DNA from 4 places in the Actinoplanes sp. NPDC048796 genome. Region 2 is predicted to be linked to each of the others. Evidence: riboswitches for the same ligand, from Rfam matches in the RefSeq annotation. Region 2 holds a riboswitch; each other region holds the start of a gene.
What was found. Region 2 has a riboswitch for cyclic di-AMP ahead of AB0C26_RS13430 (hypothetical protein). Riboswitches for the same ligand answer to the same signal wherever they lie in the genome.
Positions count from the first base shown of each region.

Region 1 (4,518 bases), on a different contig from region 2:
TAGTCCTTGGCCGAGGCCAGGGCCCGGGCGAGCACGAAGTGGCCGGTCGGCTCGGCCGGTGCCAGGCGGACGGCCTCGGCCGCCGCGGACACCGCGTCCCGGGACCGGATCATGACTATGAGGTTCTCGGCCCGCTCGGCGTGGGCGTCGGCGAACAGCGGCGACGCGGCCACCGCGGCGTCGGCCGTGGCGAGGGCGCCCGCGTAGTCGCGCCGCAGCCGCAACACCGAGGCGAGCAGCGTCAGCAGCCGCGCGTCGCCCGGGCTCGCGGCAAGGCCGGACCGCGCCTGTTTCTCCGCCTCGTCGTAGCGGCCCACCTGGGCCAGCCGATGCGCACGCCAGTAGGCGTCGTTCCGCTCACTCAACGCGCGACATCCAGCGGTGAGCCGATCAACGGATCTTGCGCTTCTTGAGGTACGCGGCCAGGTCGTCGTACTCGCCGGATTCGTTGGCGAACATGGCCACGTTGCGGGCCGTGGCGAACCAGCCGTCCGTCGACGGGCGGACCTCGCGGACGGCGGCGAGCATGTCGTCCTGATTGATCATGCGGATCTCGCCGGTGGCGATGGAGTCGCGCATGGCGAACTCGGCCGCCGTCTCGCACACGTGGGCCAGGTCGGCACCCGAGTAGTGGTCGGTGGCGTCGGCCACGCGGCCCAGGTCGATGCCGGCCACCGGGCGGTCGCGCAGGTGGTACTGGAGGATCGCGGCCCGGGCGGGCCTGTCCGGCGGCAGCACCAGGACCGTACGGTCAAGCCGCCCCGGTCGTCGCAGGGCCGAATCGATGTCCCAGGGCGCGTTGGTCGCGGCCAGCACGAAGACGCCGTCGTTGTTGCCGTCGACCCCGTCGAGCTCGGTCAGCAGCTGGTTGACGACGGTGCGCATGGACGACGAGTTGAGCTGGCTGCGTTTGTGGCCCAGCGCGTCGATCTCGTCGAGGAACAGGACGCAGGGGGCGTGGCCGCGGGCCGAGTCGAACAGGTCGTGCAGGTTGCGCTCCGAGCTGCCCACCCACATGTTGAGCACGTCGGTGATCGACAGGGAGATGAACGAGGCGCCCATCTCGCCGGCCACCGCGCGGGCCAGGAAGGTCTTGCCGCAGCCGGGCGGTCCGTAGAGCAGCAGGCCGCCGCGCAGGCTCTTGCCGAACAGGCTGCGCAGCTTGGGGTTGCGCATCGGGCCGAGGAAGGAGATCTCGAGGCGCTTCTTGACCTCCTCCATGCCGCCGACGTCGGCCAGCGTGACCTTCGAGGTCTCGATGTCGAAGGCGCGGTCGGCGTGGCCCTGGACCGGGTCCGGTTCGCCGTCGGCGCGGGTGAAGCGCGGCGGCACCACGTCACCGAACTCCTGCTCCCTGGCATCCCAGTCGAAGGTGGCGGCGGGCGGGGGCACGGACGGCGACAGGGCCGTTCCCATCAGCTTCTGGGCGGTCGCGTTGCCGGGCTCGCGGGCCAGGACCTGGGCGGCGTGAGCGATCGCCTCTCCCCCACGTCCGGCCGCCACCAGCAACTCGGCCAGGTGCAGCCGCAACGGCAGGTCGTCCGGGCGGGCCTCCACGGCCGCGGTGAGACTGTCGATCAAGGGGGAGTCGCTCATGACACCGAATTATGCCCGTGGTTGCCTCGGGCGAGCGTGTGGCCATCATCAAAAGACGAGGCCGCCGGGACATATGCCCCGACGGCCTCGTTCCGGACGAAATCAGCAATCAGCCTGGCCGCCGGAAGCCCGCGATGGGCATCCGGTCGATCTCCGCCATCCGCACGTGGTCACCCGTGTGCGGAGCGTGGACCATCTTGCCGCCGCCGATGTAGAGGCCGACGTGATGGAGGCTTCCGGGGAAGAAGAAGACCAGGTCACCCGGTTGCAACTCGTCCCGCGACACCGCCTTGCCCTCGTTCCACTGGTCTTTCGTGTAGTGGTCGAGGTGGACACCGACGCTGCCCCAGGCCTCCTGGGTCAGACCGGAGCAGTCGTACGTGTTCGGTCCTGCCGACCCGAAGACGTACGGCTTGCCGATCAGGTCGCACGCGCGCTGAGCCGCACGCCCGCCCTTGTCATTGGTGTACGTGACCGGACAGGCGCCCAACCGCAGGGGCCCGTCCGAGGCGTCCGCCGAGCCGTACGCCTGGATCCGCAGTTTCTGCAGCGCGGTGATCTTGGTTTCGATCGCCTTCTTGCGGGTGGACAGGTCCTTGTCGCGCGCGGCGACGGACTTGGTCACGATATCCAGGTCGGACTTGGTGGCGGTGAGCTTGTCGCGCAGCGCCGCCACGCCCTTGATCTGCTCCTGCTGATGACGAGCCAGCTGATCGAGATAGGTCAGCTTGTCGGTCAGCCCGGTCGGCGAGCCACTGATGATCATGGCATCGAGGGCGTTCGGCGCACCCTGCTTGTACGCGTCGACGGCCAGGCCTTGCACCTGGGCCATCGCCAGGTCGACCTGCACCTGGAGCGGGTTGAGCTGGGCGGCGAGCTTTTTCTGCTGAGCGCGGTTCTTGAGCAGCTGGTTGTGCACGTCGTTGTACTGCTCGATGACCGGCTCGAGGTCGTTCCACTGCTTGTCGATCTGGGCCTCGACCGTGGAGGGCGAGGGTGTGGCGTGCGCGACGGCTGGTCCGGTGACAACGACCCCGACCGTCGCGAGTGCGCAGACGAGTCCACGCAGAACTGCGGCGCGGCCGCGCGCCCCAATCCGTTTCACGTTGGGTGTGACGTCCTTTCTTCCCTCGAGCCGCCGACCGGGTTAGCTGACGGGTTCGGACGGGAAGACGCGTCCGGCCGCGAGGCATCGCGGCTTCACCCCAACCACTCGGGTCCCCGGTTCGCCCACACGACGATTAGGCGGTGGTCCGTCAGATCGGCCGGGTGGACGATGGGGGGCTGCCGAACCGGGGACCACCGTACTCCGGATCATGTGGAGAACTGAAGCCGCCGCGTACGGGAAACTGTTTGCTCCGAAAGGCATACACAGAGTAACTAGAGGGGCCAGTGGTCCAGCGCACGGTCAAGCCAGGGCACCACGAGAATCACGGTGGGTAATACCAGCAGACCAGCGGCGGCGAGCGCGGCGGCCACGTTCAGGCCGACGGACACGGTGTGCGGCTTGGCCAGCCGGGCCAGCCTCCGGCGCCTCGCGTCACCCGTCGGGTCGGCCCGCGCGTCCTCCGCCAGGGGGACGGCGTCGGTCAACCGCTCGAGGGCGGCCCGCAACGGCTCGGCGCCGGCCTTCCGCCGGGCCACGTCGTCCGAGATCATTTCCAGCAGCAGATGTACGGCGTCGAGGGGCGCCCGGCTGCGCAACGGCCGCGGCACGGCGCGGTAGAAGGCGGTGAACGACTCCATCACCACCTCGTGCCGGTGGCGCAGATGGGTCTGCTCGTGGGCGAGGACCGCGTCGACCTGTTCCCGGTCGAGCACCTGGAGCACGCCGTTGCTCAGCACGACCCGCGGCTCGCGGCCGGGCACGCAGTAGGCCAGCGGCAGCGCCCCGTCGAGCACGCGCAGGTTGTCGGGGCCCAGCTCGCGATGCTGTTCGGCCCGGTCGAGCAGGTCGACGAGCTCGCGGTGGCGGGCCCGGCGCACCCGCGAGCGCCGGGTGACCCGGACCAGCGAGACGATGAGCCGCAGGATGATGACGCCGGCCACGACCAGGGCGCCGATCAGCGCGGTGGCGGCGACCGGCTTGCCGGAGCCGGCGGCCCGGGTCACCTCGTACGGCGCCGAGAGGACCACGCCGAGGGCGGACAGCACGGCGCTCAGGGTGATCGACTGCCAGAGCAGGACGGCCGCCACCGGGGCCCGGTCGGGCCAGCGCGCGCGGGCCAGCGCACCCGGGACGACCAGCGACAGGGTCAGGCCGAGCGCGCCGAGCAGAAGCGCCGTCACCCCGCCGACCGCCCCACCCACCGCCCGGACCGAGAACGGCAAGCCGTCATTTCTTCGTGACTGCTTCGATTGCCGCCTTGAGGGCATCGGGTGACAACTGACCCATGAAATAGGCCAGCGCGGCGTCCTGGTCGCCGCTGGCGGTGAGCGCGTCGAGCATGAGGCCGGCCGTCATCTCCTCGCGGGACTGCGCGGGCGCGTACTTGTAGGCCCGGTCGTCGTTCTGCTGAACGACGACGCGCTTTTTCGTCAGACGGTTGAGCACGGTCATCACGGTCGTGTAGGCGAGGTCGCGCTCCCGATGGAGGCGCTCGTGCACCTGCCGCACGGTGAGCGGCTCACCCGCGTCCCACAACTGCCGCATGACCTCGCGTTCCAGGTCCCCGAGAGCCATGTATGCCATCTTACACAGGCCTACTGCGCAGTGTCGTACTACGCGACGTAGTATCTACTACGAGACGTCGTAGAGGGGGCATTCCCATGGACGTACTGGACCTGACCCGGCTCCAGTTCGCGGTGGTGACGATCTATCACTACTTCTTCGTGCCGCTGTCGATCAGCCTGGCCGCGGCCGCCGCCGGCCTGCAGATCGCCTGGCTGCGCACCAAGCGCGAGGACTATCTGCATCTCACC
Region 1 is NZ_JBEZGO010000007.1:255,104-259,621, forward strand. Features, by position in the region: gene AB0C26_RS28370 (tetratricopeptide repeat protein) at 1-365, opposite strand, end outside; gene AB0C26_RS28375 (AAA family ATPase) at 391-1,596, opposite strand; gene AB0C26_RS28380 (NlpC/P60 family protein) at 1,706-2,701, opposite strand; cyclic di-AMP (ydaO/yuaA leader) riboswitch at 2,717-2,854, opposite strand; gene AB0C26_RS28385 (M56 family metallopeptidase) at 2,977-3,927, opposite strand; gene AB0C26_RS28390 (BlaI/MecI/CopY family transcriptional regulator) at 3,932-4,279, opposite strand; gene AB0C26_RS28395 (cytochrome ubiquinol oxidase subunit I) at 4,366-4,518, shown strand, end outside.
Region 1: another riboswitch for cyclic di-AMP. It lies ahead of AB0C26_RS28380 (NlpC/P60 family protein); the one in region 2 lies ahead of AB0C26_RS13430 (hypothetical protein).

Region 2 (4,518 bases):
ACCGGGCAATCGCTCAAGGAGCTGGCCCGGCGGAACGGCTTGACGGCGGCCGGGCGACTCCCCGGCATAGCCGAGTACACGCGGCACCTCTGGTCCTACCGGCATTTCATCGCGGCGTTCGCCAACGCCAAGGTGAGCGCCTCGCTGGGCACGACCAAGCTGGGCTCGATCTGGCAGGTGCTGACGCCGCTGATCAACGCCGGCGTCTACTACGTGATCTTCGGTCTCCTGCTCAACACCAAGCAGGACACCAACAACTTCATCGCGTACCTGTGCGCCGGTGTCTTCATCTTCGGATTCACCCAATCGGTGGTCCAGGCCGGCGCGATGTCGATCACCTCGAACATCAACCTGATCCGGGCGCTGCACTTCCCCCGGGCCAGCCTGCCGATCGCGATCTCGCTGGTCGAGGTCCGGAACATGATCGCCTCGGTCGCTGTGCTGGTCGCGATCATCCTGATCACCGGCGAGCCGATCACCGTGGAGTGGCTGCTGGTCATCCCGGCCCTGGTGCTTCAGTCGATCTTCAACGCGGGACTGGCGCTGTTCGTGTCCCGGCTCTGCGCGAAGGTCACCGACATCCGGCAGCTGATTCCGTACATCATGCGGATCTGGATGTACGGCTCCGCCGTCCTCTACCCGGTCACGTTCTTCTCCGACCGTCTCAGCGGCTGGCAGCTCGCCCTGGTCGAAGCCAACCCGATGCTCGTCTTCATCGAGCTGATCCGGCACGCCCTGATGGAGAACGTGACGCTGGCCTCCTCGCCGCTGCGTCTCTGGGCGTACGCGGTGGTCTGGACGGTCTTCGTGGGCATCGGCGGGTACGTGTACTTCTGGCGCGGAGAGAAAGGCTACGGCCGTGGCTGACGAACGGGTTCCTACGGTCATCGCGGACGACGCGCACATCGTCTACCGCATCTACGGCTCGGTGGCGCCGGGCGCGAACAGCCCGCTGGCCAGCTTCAAGCGGATCGTGACGGGCAAGAAGAGCGGGGCCGTGCGCGAGGTGCACGCGGTCAAGGGCGTCAGCTTCGTCGCCTACCGGGGCGAGGCGATCGGCCTGATCGGCACCAACGGTTCCGGCAAGTCGACGCTGCTGCGGGCGATCGCCGGCCTGCTGCCGGTCGAGCGCGGCGGGGCGATCTACGCCGCCGGTCAGCCCTCGCTGCTGGGCGTGAACGCGGTGCTGATGAACGACCTTTCCGGGGTACGCAACGTGGAGCTCGGCTGCCTGGCCATGGGCATGACGCCGGCCCAGGTCAAGGAGCGTACGGCCGAGATCATCGAGTTCTCCGGCATCGACGAGCGGGGCGACTTCAGCTCCCTGCCGATGAAGACGTACTCGTCCGGCATGGCGGCCCGGCTGCGCTTCTCGATCGCCGCCGCCAAGAAGCACGACGTGCTGCTGATCGACGAGGCGCTGGCCACCGGTGACGCGAAATTCCGCAAGCGCAGCGAGCAGCGGGTGCGCGACCTGCGTCAGGAGGCCGGCACGGTCTTCCTGGTGAGCCACAGCGAGCAGTCGATCCGCGACACCTGCGAGCGGTCGATCTGGCTCGAGTCGGGCGTGATCCGTGCCGACGGCCCGACTGACGACGTCATGAAGGAGTACGAGACCTTCGTACGGAAGTAGCCCGAAAACACCGCGATCGCCGCCGATGAGATGGGGCTCGGTTTTTCGACGGCCGCGGGGTTTGCGGACGGCGGAAAATCGCGCCCCATCTCATCGGTTACAAGGCGATCGCCCGCGGAGCGAAGCGGAGCCATGTCATCGATGAGATGGGGCTCGGTTTTTCGACGGCCGCGGGGTTTGCGGACGGCGGAAAATCGCGCCCCATCTCATCGGTTACAAGGCGATCGCCCGCGGAGCGAAGCGGAGCCATGTCATCGCATCGAGAGATGCACGTGGTTCGTGTGGTCGCTGGAAGGGTCGCCGTTTCCTCTGGTGTACGCCTTCCAGCCACTACTGGGTAGCCAGATCCGCTCGAACCAGATGACGTACAGAACGCCCAGCCGGTCCGCGTTGTTGATGAAGTAGTTCGCGAGGTTGGTGCCGTACGTCTTGCTGGCGCCCGTGGCGACGCCGCCGAAGCCGTCCTTGTCGGCGGCGAAGTCGCAGGCCTTGCCCTTGGGATGCTCACCGCTGTTCTGCTCGCGGAAGCAGGCGACATAACGGGTGAAGCCGTCCGCTTGCGCTTGCTTGAGGGCATTGAGCGTCCGAGGACTCAGGCACCCGCTCGTGGTGGGATCAGGCTCGGAGCAGCTCTCGGAGGGCAGCGAGCCGTCGGAGTCGCGCGGCGCCGCGCCCGCCTTCTGCTTGCTGGAGGAGCTGACGGCCTTGTCGCCGGCCTGCGGCGCGTCCTGACCGGTCTTGTCGTTCCCGCCGGTGTTGGCGGCCTTCAGAGCGGCCTCGGCCTGCACCTTGCGCTTGGCCATGAGCGCGACCTGCTTCTGCTCGTTGCGCACCTCGGTGTCGATGGCGACCTTGGCGGCCTGCTGGGCGTCGCGGGTGTTCTTGAGCGCCGCCACCGCCGTGTTCTCCTTGACCGCGATCGTCTCGAGCGTCTCGGCCCGGTCGAGGAAGCCCTCGGACGAGCCACCCGACAGCAGCGCGCTCATCGGGCCGAGGCGCCCGGTGCGGTACGACTGCTGGATGAGCTCGTCCAGTGCCGCCTGCCGCGGGGCGAGCTGCTTGTCGAGCTCCTTGAGCTTGGCCGCCAGTTCGGTCTGGCGCTTGCGCGAGCGGTCCAGCGCCTCCTTGGCCTCGACGAACCCCTTGGAGGCGGCCTCGAGCTGCTGGATGAGGGTCTTGGGGGCGCCCTCGCCGTCGTCGCCCGTGTCGCCCGGCGCGGCCGACGCCGGGCCGGCCACCGCTAACGCGAGACCAAAGATCGCGACGAGCATCGCCATGGTGGCTGCCAGTCGTCGCCGGACAGTCTTCTGCCGCACACCTGTTCCTTCCGTCGGCCGCCGACCGAGTTAGCTGACGGGTTCGGGACGGAAGTTGATCCCTACCGCTGGCGCGGATTCACCCCGGAAAGATTGGTTCCCCGGCTCGTCCGGAAACGATTAGGCGGCGATCCCCGGGGGGTGGGGACCGGCACCGACCATACCGAAGACATCGAACGATCGACAGTTATCGCACGCGAAGCAATTGAATGGCGACGCACAGTAGCCACTATTACTGAATGTCACAGGTGGACTACGCGAATAACGTTTTGCCAGGCCTGAAGCCTCTCTTGTTCTCGGGTAAACTGACCGCCGGTCCGCCTAACCAGGCACCGCCCCCGAGGTGCCGGCGGCCACCGCCCAATCGCCGTGAGGCGAGCCGGGGAACCAGGTCAGTCATGGGGTGCATCCGCGTCAGCGGTAGGGATCGCTTCCGTCCCGAACCCGTCAGCTAACCCGGTCGGCGGTTAACCGGAAGGAACCTGCATGACCGTACGACCCCGCCGGTGGCTGATGCTTGCCCTGGCGCCGATCGTTTCTGTCGCTTTCCTGGCGTCACCCATATCTCCGGCCTACGCCGAGCCCGGCGACGGCACGTCAGCGGCGCCGGACGAGTCGGCCGGCAAACAGAACCTGACTCTCGACGAGCTGATCGAGTCCTCGAACCGCCGATTCGTCCAGGCCAAGGGCGCCGTGGCGAAGTCGACGGCCGCGCAGAAGACTCTCGCCGCCAAGATCAAGACGGCTGAGGCCCGCCGCAACGCGCTGATTCCCGAGGTCAACGCGATCGCCAACCAGCAGTACCGGTTCGGCCAGCTCAACGCGGCCAGCTTCCTGCTGAGCAGCAAGGGCTCGGACGACTTCCTGGCCCGGGCCATGTCGCTCGAGGAGATCAACACCGAGCACGACCGGAAGCTCGGCGAGCTGAACAAGGCGATCGACGAGGTCACGAAGTCCAAGGTGGCACTGGACGCCGAGGTCAAGAAGCAGCAGACCAACCTCGTCGCGATGAAGAAGCAGAAGGAGGCGGCCAGCCAGGCCCTCAACCTGGTCGGCGGCGAAGGCCTCACGCAGGGCCACGTCCTCGCCGAGTCGCCGAAGGCCAAACCCGCGCCGCGCAATTCCGAAGGCGGCTTCTCGCCCGAGTCGTGCACCGTGAAAGATCCGACGACCAGCGGATGCATCACCGCCCGTACATTGAATATGTACAAAGAGACGAAGAAGGCGGGCTTCAACAGGTTCGTGGGCTGTCACCGCGACGGCGGGCCGTTCGAGCACCCGAAGGGCCGGGCCTGTGACTGGTCGTTGCAGAACAGCGGCTTCTCGGTCGCGCACAACGCGGACATGAAGGAGTACGGGAACAACCTGATGGCGTTCCTGGTCCGCAACGCGGACCGGCTCGGCATCTATTACGTGATCTGGTACAAGCAGATCTGGTTCCCCTCGGAAGGCGAGTGGCGCGCCTATCACGGGCCCAGCGACCACACCGACCACGTACACGTGTCGATGCTCTGAGACAGGCGAAAGACGGCCCCCGGGAAACCCCGGGGGCCGTTTTCGGTTAAGCGG
Region 2 is NZ_JBEZGO010000002.1:1,065,352-1,069,869, forward strand. Features, by position in the region: gene AB0C26_RS13420 (ABC transporter permease) at 1-867, shown strand, start outside; gene AB0C26_RS13425 (ABC transporter ATP-binding protein) at 860-1,633, shown strand; gene AB0C26_RS13430 (hypothetical protein) at 1,885-2,949, opposite strand; cyclic di-AMP (ydaO/yuaA leader) riboswitch at 2,953-3,086, opposite strand; cyclic di-AMP (ydaO/yuaA leader) riboswitch at 3,297-3,432, shown strand; gene AB0C26_RS13435 (hypothetical protein) at 3,436-4,464, shown strand; gene AB0C26_RS13440 (glycoside hydrolase family 65 protein) at 4,511-4,518, opposite strand, start outside.

Region 3 (4,518 bases), on a different contig from region 2:
CGTGACGGCGAGGTCTTCACCGGCGTCGTGAAGGTGACCGCGCCGTTCCCGGTCGAGGTCGATCTCGGCCGGCTCTGAGGTGTGAGCTGGGCCTTTGTTTCGGCCGGGGGAGGAACAACCCGGCACCGGAGGGTGCTGGAAGGTTGGTGATCGACTCTCGGTTTCAGGTCTCGCTTCTTGACCGGTCCCGTACGCGTGCTGGTGAAGCCGAGGCGGAAGCGCTTCGTGGGACGGTTGCGCGGGCGGCGCGGGCCGAGCGGCTCGGGTATCGGCGGTTCTGGGTGGCCGAGCATCATGGCGTTCCGGGGATCGCGGGGTCGGCGCCGGCTGTCCTGCTGGCGGCCGTGGCCGGGGCCACCGGGACGATCCGGGTCGGGTCGGCCGGGGTGATGTTGCCGCATCATCAGCCGCTTGTGGTGGCTGAGCAGTTCGCGACTCTGTCGGCCTTCGCGCCGGGGCGGGTCGATCTGGGGCTGGGGCGGTCGCCGGGGTTCACCGCGCCGGTGCGGCGGGCGCTTCGGCAGGTGGAGCGGGACTTCGCCGCCGACCTGGGGGAGCTGCGCGGGTTTCTCGACGGGACGTCGGAGATCGGGCTGCATCCCCGGCCGTACGGCGTCGTGCCTTTGTTCGTGCTGGCGACGGGTAGTGGGCTGGAGGTCGCGGCGGCGCTCGGGCTGCCGGTGATCGTGGGTGGCCCGATTCTGCGGGAGGACAGGCTGGACGCGCTGGAGCGTTATCGGCGTGAGTTCCGGCCGTCGGCGCGGCAGGAGCGGCCGTGGGTGGCGATCAGCCTGGACGTGCTGGTGGCGGACACCGCCGCCGAGGCCGCCGATCTGCTCCTTCCGGAGGCGTGGGCGATGGCGCGAAGCCGTACGACCGGGGTGTTTCCGCCTTTGGAACCGGTGGCCGTCGCCAAGGCCGCCGACCGCACGCCGCGCCAGCGGCAATACCTGGAGCAGACCGTCGCGGCGGCCATCGCCGGCACGCCACGGCAGGTGGAGAGCCGGCTCGCCGAGCTGCTTGACCGTACGGGCGCGGCCGAGCTCGTCACCTCCGGCAGCACCTTCGACCGGACCGCCCTGGCCGCCTCGGACGCGGCGCTGGCGGCACTGTTTCCGAGCGCCTGAACCGCTCCCGCGGCCGGCATCCCCATTGACGCCGGCCGCGGGAGTGGCGGTCAGGCCAGGCGGCGGACCACGTAGTTGGCGTTGAAGATCTTACGCTTGCTGATCCGGGCGCCGGTGTGGGGCGAGTCGTACATGTACCCGTTTCCGGCGTAGACGGCGGCATGGTAGCCGTACGAGCCCCGGCGCGAGATGAGCAGGTCACCGGGCTGCTTGGCGCCCTTGCTGATCGCCCGGCCGTACCGCTGCTGGGAGTTGGCCTTGTGCGGCAGCTTGACGCCGACCGACTTGCGGTAGACGTACATCGTGTAGCCGGAGCAGTCGAACCGGTTGGGGCCGGCCGCGCCGTACAGGTAAAGCTTGCCGACGTGCCTCTTCGCCTCGGCCAGGATCTTCGCGCTCCGGCCCGAGGAGACACGGACGACGGTCACCTTGAGTTTTCCGCCGGTGCGTGCGGCGAAGGCGCTGTTGCCGCTGTAGACGGTGCGGAAGTAGCCGGTGACCTTCGGCGCGGGGGTGAAGGCGACGGTGCCCTTACTGGTGAGCTTCTTCGCGAACCAGGTGACCCACTTGCCGTTGCGGTACGCCTGGAGCCGCACCGTGCCGGAGTTGACCGCGGCGCCGTTGGCGGGGTTCCGGTAGGAGACCGTGATCCTCGTCGACCGGCCCATGGCGATGGTGCGGGCGCTGATCGCGGTGCGGATCGAGACCTGTTTCTTCGCCGCGGCCACGGCCGCGAGCTGTGCGGTGGAGATCGGTGCCGCCGTGGCGCTGGAGGCGGCGACCAGTTGCCCGGCGCCCAGGCTCAGCGACAGGGCGATGGTGCCGGCGGCCATGCGGCGCCGGCTCGAACGTTGTTCGTGCACGGTAGGGAGATCCTTCCGGCACGCCTGCGAGGTTAGCTGTCGGGTTCGGGCGGGAAGGTTGCCCGGCCGCGCGGAGCGGCTTCACCCCAAGGCCCACTGCGTACGTGAGCCGATGGTGGTTCCCCCGTCCCTGCCCCGGATGCCTTCATGGTGTTCTGAACGCTCATGGTCGCGGCGATCGGCCCGGGCAGGGCTCGGCGTGAGCCGGATCGACGCGAGTCGGCCAATGGGTGCGGCCGGCCTCACCTTGCTACACCCCGATCTGCCGTTCCCGTGACGAAGGCGGAATGACCCTCAGTAGTTGGCATGCTGAGCGCCGCCCCCTTTCGCCGGTTCCATCGGAGTTTCGGAAACGGATTGTAGCTGTCTGACTACGGTGCGCTTATCCGACTCGGTGAAATAGCGCACATGATTTTTTTGGCTGACGGCGCTGGTCGTTCGGCCTGTTCGAGATCGTTCCGAACAGTACGGGCCCGGCCCGAACACTAGCCGGGCAGTCGATCAAGCGGCTCCACTGTGCACGGCGCGCAGAACGCGGCCATGACGATCGGGGACGGAGTGCCATGGCCGCCGGACGACGAATTCTGGGCTTGTTCGCGTCGATGTCGCTGACCATCAGTGGGGCGGTCCCGCTTCACCTGGCCGGCGAGCTGGAACGCGGGCCGTCCGTCGTCTCGATGCTGGGATCGCTGAAGGCGTACTTCCAATCCCCGCCGACGGTGGCCGCCAAACCCGTCCCGCGGCAGCTCGACGGGGGGCCGCTGCGGGCCGGGCCGGCCTCCGCCGCCGACACCCGGGCCGACGGGGGAGCGGGGCGTAAACCCGGCAAGGGCGTCGGCGCTCTGCCGCCCGCCAGCCGGCCGCAACGGCAGGTCGAGAAGTCCACCAGCCCGAAGATCGTCACCCGCGGGGCCGCCGCCGCGCTCGCCGCCGCCGGCAACGTCGCGCCGCAGATCGACGCCCAGTACCCCGGCACCGGCGCCACCGTGCCCACCCTGACGCCGGAGCTGATGGTCACCGGCAACGATCCCGACGGTGGCCCGAACGCCACCACGTACGCGTTCACCGTCACGAACGCGGCCGGCACGGCCGTGGCCCAGTCCGGCACCCGGTCGTCACGCAGTTGGACCGTGCCGGCCGGGGCGCTCAAGTGGGGCCAGACCTACACCTGGACGGCCACCGCGAGCGACGGCGCGGCCGTGAGCACGTCCCAGGAGACCAACGCGCTGCTGCCCCGGTTCCCGCAGTCCCTGATCACCATGAGCCTGTCGCAGAACGGCGATCGCGGCTTCGACCCGGACACCCGTAACTACACCACCACGGTCACCGACGTCACCGTGCCGACCGTCGGGCCGTCACTGGCCATGGACCGTTTCTACAACACGCTCGACGTCCGGCGGGACACCGCGTTCGGCGCCGGCTGGTCGAGCATCCTGGACGCCAAGGCGACCGAGGCGCGCGATCGGGCCGGCGCGCTGCAGGGCGTCGTGGTCACCTACCCCAACGGGCAGGAGGTCGGCTTCGGCCGTAACAGCGACGGCTCGTTCGTGCCGCCGCCGGGGCGGTTCGCGACCTTCACCGCGGTCAGCGGGGGCTATCGCCTGATCGACAAGGACGGCACGGCGTACGTGTTCACCGCCGCCGCCGGCGCCGGCCGGTACCGGATCGCCTCCATCACGGACGTGCAGAACCGCGCGCTGAGTTTCCAGTACGCCGACGGGCGTACCAAATCCATCACCGCCGCCTCCGGCCGTCGCCTGTGGATCGACTGGATGTCCACCGGTTCGGGGCGATGGCACGTGCGGTACGTCAGCACCGAACGGCTTGACCCGGACGACCCGGAGACCAGCTACACCCACGAGTACCACTACGGGCCGGACGACGAGCTGACCCGGGTCTGCCCGCCGCACAACGACGGCAAGTGCACGGCGTACGAGCACACGTCCGCCTCCCAGCATCCGTCCATCGTCGCCAACGCCGGCCCCGACGCCTACTGGCGCCTGACCGACACCGGCGGCGCCACCGCGACCAGCGCCGTCCTGGCCAACCAGGGCCTGGACAACGGCGGCTACGTCGATGTGACGCTGGGCCGGCCCGGCCCGCTGACCGGGGCGTCGGCCACCGCGGCCGCGTTCAACGGAACGTCGTCACGAGTCGAGCTCCCGTCGCCGCTCGGCGCGTCGGCCGGCGTGCAGTCGTTGTCGCTGTGGTTCCGGGCCGAGCCCGGCAACCGCGGCGTGCTGTACGGCTATTCCGCCGACCCGGTCACCAAGTCGAGCACCACCGGCCACTACACGCCCGCCCTCTACATCGGAGCCAGCGGCCGGCTGCACGGCGGCCTGTGGGACGGGTCGAAGACGACGATCGCCACCCCGGCCGCCGTCGACGACGGCCGCTGGCACCAGGCCGTGCTGGTGGCGGGCGCGGGCAAGCAGTGGCTCTACCTCGACGGCGCCGAGGCCGGCACGAAGACCGGCGCGCTGGCGATCTCGGCGTTGTCCGGCGCCACCCGGCGCTACCTGGGCGCC
Region 3 is NZ_JBEZGO010000009.1:197,353-201,870, reverse strand. Features, by position in the region: gene AB0C26_RS32205 (Uma2 family endonuclease) at 1-78, shown strand, start outside; gene AB0C26_RS32200 (MsnO8 family LLM class oxidoreductase) at 147-1,127, shown strand; gene AB0C26_RS32195 (NlpC/P60 family protein) at 1,178-1,990, opposite strand; cyclic di-AMP (ydaO/yuaA leader) riboswitch at 1,998-2,144, opposite strand; gene AB0C26_RS32190 (LamG-like jellyroll fold domain-containing protein) at 2,554-4,518, shown strand, end outside.
Region 3: another riboswitch for cyclic di-AMP. It lies ahead of AB0C26_RS32195 (NlpC/P60 family protein); the one in region 2 lies ahead of AB0C26_RS13430 (hypothetical protein).

Region 4 (4,518 bases), on a different contig from region 2:
GGCCGTCGTCCTCGACGTGATCCGGCGACAGCGCTGGGCCGCCGGGCCGGTCGTGCGCGGTCCGCTCGTGGCCGCCGCTCCACTTCCGCGGCGGCGGCCGACACGGCGCGCGGGGTGGGGTCAGTGCAGGTCGGCGTCCTCGGCGGCGGACATCAGGGCGGCCGCGGTGTCGATCAGCTCGGTCAGTGAGGACAACGCCGACGGCAGGGTCACGTAGACGTGGTCCACGCCTACCTTGGCCAGGGCCTCGATCTCCTCGACGATCTTCGGTACGGAGGGGGTCGCGGCCACGCCGATCTGGAAGACGCAGGTGATGGCCGCTCGGTCACGGCCCGCCGCCTCGGCCAGGTCGCGCAGGCGGGTCAGGGTCTCGCCGACCTGCTGGGGTGCCGTCGCGGTCGGGAGCCAGCCGTCGGCGCGGCGGGCGATGCGCCGCAGGGCGGGTTCGCCGCGGCCGCCGAGGATGACCGGGACGCGTCGGGCGGGCTTTGGGTTGATACGGGCGGATTTGATCGAGTATCGACCGTTGTCGAAGGTGACCGGGTCGGGGCCCCAGACCGCCTCCGCCACGTCCAGGAACTCGTCCAGGGCGGCGCCCCGCTCGGTCAGCGGGCGCGGGGCGCTGGCCTCGAACTCGTCGATGGACCAGCCGGCGCCCAGGCCGGCGATGAGGCGGCCGCCGCTGGCCGCGTCCAGGGCCGACAGCATCTTGGCCAGGCGGACCGGTACGTGCAGCGGCGGCACCAGGACGCCTGTGCCCAGTTCGATCCGCGAGGTCACGGCGGCCGCCATCGACAGGGTGACCAGTGGATCCGTGGTGTAGCCGTACCGTTCCGGCCACGGCACATCGGGCATTCCGTACAACCCGTGGGGTCCGGTCTGGTCTTCCGGGGTCAGCACCCGGTCGTACGCCCACAGGCTGTCGAAGCCGATCTGCTCGGCTTCCCGGGCGAACGCGGTCACGTCGTGCGCCAGGTCGTAGGTGGTGGTCTGCGGCAGGTTCACACCCAGTTTCACCGGGCCACCCTACCGTCCACTGGGGACGCGTCACTGAAAAGCGTTCGGGCGGGTATACAGCGGTGGTGGGAGATCTCGTGGACGCGCCGATCCTCGCCGCGATCGCGGCGGGTTTCGGCTCCAGCAACCGGGTGCCGGGGCTCGCGGCCGACCTGCTGGTGCGCGATCTCGAGGGCTGGATCCCCGCGGAAAGCCTGGTCGGCGACGGTGTCGAGGTGCTGCTCGAGGCGGGCCGGCGCCGGTGGCCGGCGGCGCAGCCGCACGTGTCGGCGGCGCTGATCTGGAAGGCGTACTCCTTCTGGCTCGCGGTTCCGGCGGTCTTCGGGTGGGTGGCGGCGCGCCGGGTGCCGCATCTCTCGCGTGCTCAGGTGCTGATCCGGTTCGACGACCGGTACGCGCCGGCGCGGCTCGGGCTGCGCGAGGACGTGCCGGTGTCGGTGCTGCCCGGCGACCCGCTGGCCGGTGGCGGAGAGCCGCGGGTCCGGGTCGCCGGTGACGAGGGCGCGCTGCTGGCGACGCTGCGCCGGACGCTGCTCGACGAGCATGTGACGCCGCTGCTCGACACCGTTGCCGACGCGACCCGGGTCAGCCGGCGCCTGCTGCTGGGGTCACTCTCGGCGGGGGTCGCGCACGCGGCTCAGCGGGCCGCCGCGGTGGCCGGGGTGCCGCCGGGGGAGACGACGGGCCGGGTGCTGCGGACGCTGGGGGTGGCGGGGCTGGTCGAGTGGAACGCCGAGCGGGTCCGTCGCCGCACGTGCTGCCTGGCATTCACGATTCCGCATCAGCGGCTCTGCGCGGACTGTTCGATCCAGCGGCGCTGAACCGAACATGGGAGCGCTCCCGTATGGGTACCAGGGAGGCATGCTCATGGCGTTGTTGTTGGATCTCGCGAACATCCTCGGTGGATTGCTGCTGGCCGCGGCCCTGCTGCGGCAGATTCCCCGGGTGGGCGGTGGGGTGGGCGGGTTCGCCGACAAGGTGGCGCCCTGGGGCTGGGTGGTCGGCGTCGTCGCCCTGGTGGCCGGCGGCTACTACCTGCTTGTGCACCTGTTCGACGGGCCGCACGTCTTCCACTTCGAGGTGGTCGGTATCGCCGTCGGCGTCGCGCTGCTCTGGGACCGCCTGACCGGTCGCAAACCGGTCGAACCGGGCGCCGCGCCGTTCGGCCGGGGACTGCTGCTGGCGATCTTCGGTCTCGTCGCCATTGTCGTCGGGCTGCAGGGCCTGGTAACGCCGGACTGATCGTGCCTGGTCGCGGCCTTGATCGTGGTGGCCCACATAACGGGACGAAATCGGGCACATTCCCGGCCTGGGCGTACTGAGAACAACGTCACGATCGCCCTTCGGGCCTTTGCCGACCGTCGCCGGGCGTGGTTACGGTCGGCCGGTCCCACGATCGTGGGCACCGCGGGCGGAACGCCGAGTCCTGCCGCCGCCCGACGGAATTCAACTCAGGCATGGAGCGGGGGACCCACACGTTCCTCGGCACGCCCAGCGCGTGCCTCGGGGTGAAGCCGCCACGTGCGGCCGGGCACCTCAGCCCGAACCCGACAGCTCACCTCGTAGGCGTGGAGGTTGTTCTTCCATGGCACAGACCCGTAAGCACACCATCGCCCTCGGCCTGACCACCGCCGGCGTGGCCGGAGCGTTCGCCCTGTTCGGTGCGGCCCAGCCGGCTCAGGCCGCGGGCAGCGTCAACTGGGACGCCGTCGCCCAGTGCGAGTCCGGCGGCAACTGGAGCATCAACACCGGCAACGGCTACCACGGTGGCCTGCAGTTCACCAAGAGCACCTGGAAGGCCTACGGCGGCGGCAAGTACGCCAGCACTGCCGACAAGGCGAGCCGCAGCGAGCAGATCCGGATCGCCGAGAAGGTCCTCGACGGTCAGGGCATCGGCGCCTGGCCCGTCTGCGGCAAGAAGGCCGGCTCGTCCAAGAGCTACAAGGGCCACAACACCAGCGGCGCTTCGGAGACGAAGAAGTCGTCGGTGAAGAAGAAGTCGACGAGCACGCACAGCAGCCACAGCACCCACAGCACGCACAAGAAGTCGACCTCGACGACCCACAAGTCGAGCGCGAAGACGACGTCGACCCACAAGTCGACGACCCGGACCAGCGGTGACTTCTACGTGGTCCGCGCCGGCGACACCCTGGCCAAGATCGCCAACCGCTACCAGATCGAGGGTGGCTGGGAGCGGCTCGCCGAGCTCAACAAGAGCATCATCGACGACCCGAACCTGATCTTCCCGGGTCAGCGCATCGCGATCTGAGCGATCTCCCCGAAAGTGACCCGGCGGCTCGCCCGGACCTCGGTGTTCCCCCGCACCGGGGCCGGGGCCGCCGCCAGCACCGCGGCCGCCTGCGATTCCTCGCGCAGGCTGCTCGCGGCGCGCCGGGCCAGCGAGGCGTCGTGCCAGGCCGTGGCCTCGGCCTCGACGGCCAGGTCGTAGCACTGGCGCAGCCACGCGGCCGAGGCCCGCGCGATCACCAGTTCCTGGTCGACCGGGTGCAGCCGCGCGTCCCAGCCGTTGCGCCCGGCGATCGCGTCACCCAGCGCCGAAGCCGGGAGCTCGCCGCGGCCGACCGCCGCCGAGACGGCCTGGTGCAGGAAGCGCTCCCGCGCCGCGTACTCCTCGCAGGTCCGCACCGACCACGGGGTGCCCCACGCCGCGGCCGAGGCCGCGCTCCGCACCCGGGCATCCGCCTCCAGCCACGCGTCGTACGCCGTGTTCACCGAGGCCGACGCCTGCTCCCAGATCTCCTGCCAGCGCTGCGCCGAGGCCGCCGCCCGCGAGGCCGCCACCTCGACCTCCGAGGCGAACTGGGCCGCCCGCTCGGCCTCCTCGGCCTGACGCCGCCGCAGGGTGGCCTGCGACCGCAGCGCGGCCACGGTCTCCTGAGCCGCCTTCCGGGGGTGGCGCATCGCCTGCGGGCTGCCCAGTAGGAGCAGAGCGGGCAGGGTGAGCAGCATCAGCGTGGCCCAGATGGCCGCCGGCGCCGGCGAGGAAACGAGCATCTCCGCTACAACATTCATGACTATCTATCCGTCCAGTCGGCACGTCCACTCTTCGCAACAGGGCTGCGATCACCAAGCGGTGATCAGAGGGACGCGGCCGGAGGCGCGCGAGAACCGCGGACACCCGCGGTGAACTGCGTACTGAGGACGGTGGCGCGGTCAAGCGGCGCCTGCTCGAACTCCGCCTCCTCACCCGGCTCTTCCGGGGAGGATTCAGAAACGGCGGAGGAGGAAACAGCGGCGGACGGCCGCTGCGGCGTGGCGACCTGCGCCAGCAACACGAACAGCAGAATGGACAGCAACGCGCGCGGCAGGAGTGTCCCGCGTGCGCCGGCCGTCGTCATGCGTACCAACATAGCGACTCATGGGAGATCTTGCCCGGCGCGCCACACCGCCACGTCAGAGTGACGGCCGCCGCGGACGGCGCTTGTGAACGTACGCCGCCGGGAGGCCGAACAGCTTGCGGGCGTTCCCCGAGACGAACGC
Region 4 is NZ_JBEZGO010000005.1:142,677-147,194, reverse strand. Features, by position in the region: gene AB0C26_RS22305 (peroxidase family protein) at 1-20, shown strand, start outside; gene AB0C26_RS22300 (LLM class F420-dependent oxidoreductase) at 121-1,017, opposite strand; gene AB0C26_RS22295 ((2Fe-2S)-binding protein) at 1,083-1,838, shown strand; gene AB0C26_RS22290 (hypothetical protein) at 1,885-2,259, shown strand; cyclic di-AMP (ydaO/yuaA leader) riboswitch at 2,445-2,600, shown strand; gene AB0C26_RS22285 (transglycosylase family protein) at 2,603-3,286, shown strand; gene AB0C26_RS22280 (hypothetical protein) at 3,268-4,050, opposite strand; gene AB0C26_RS22275 (hypothetical protein) at 4,116-4,376, opposite strand; gene AB0C26_RS22270 (amidohydrolase family protein) at 4,432-4,518, opposite strand, start outside.
Region 4: another riboswitch for cyclic di-AMP. It lies ahead of AB0C26_RS22285 (transglycosylase family protein); the one in region 2 lies ahead of AB0C26_RS13430 (hypothetical protein).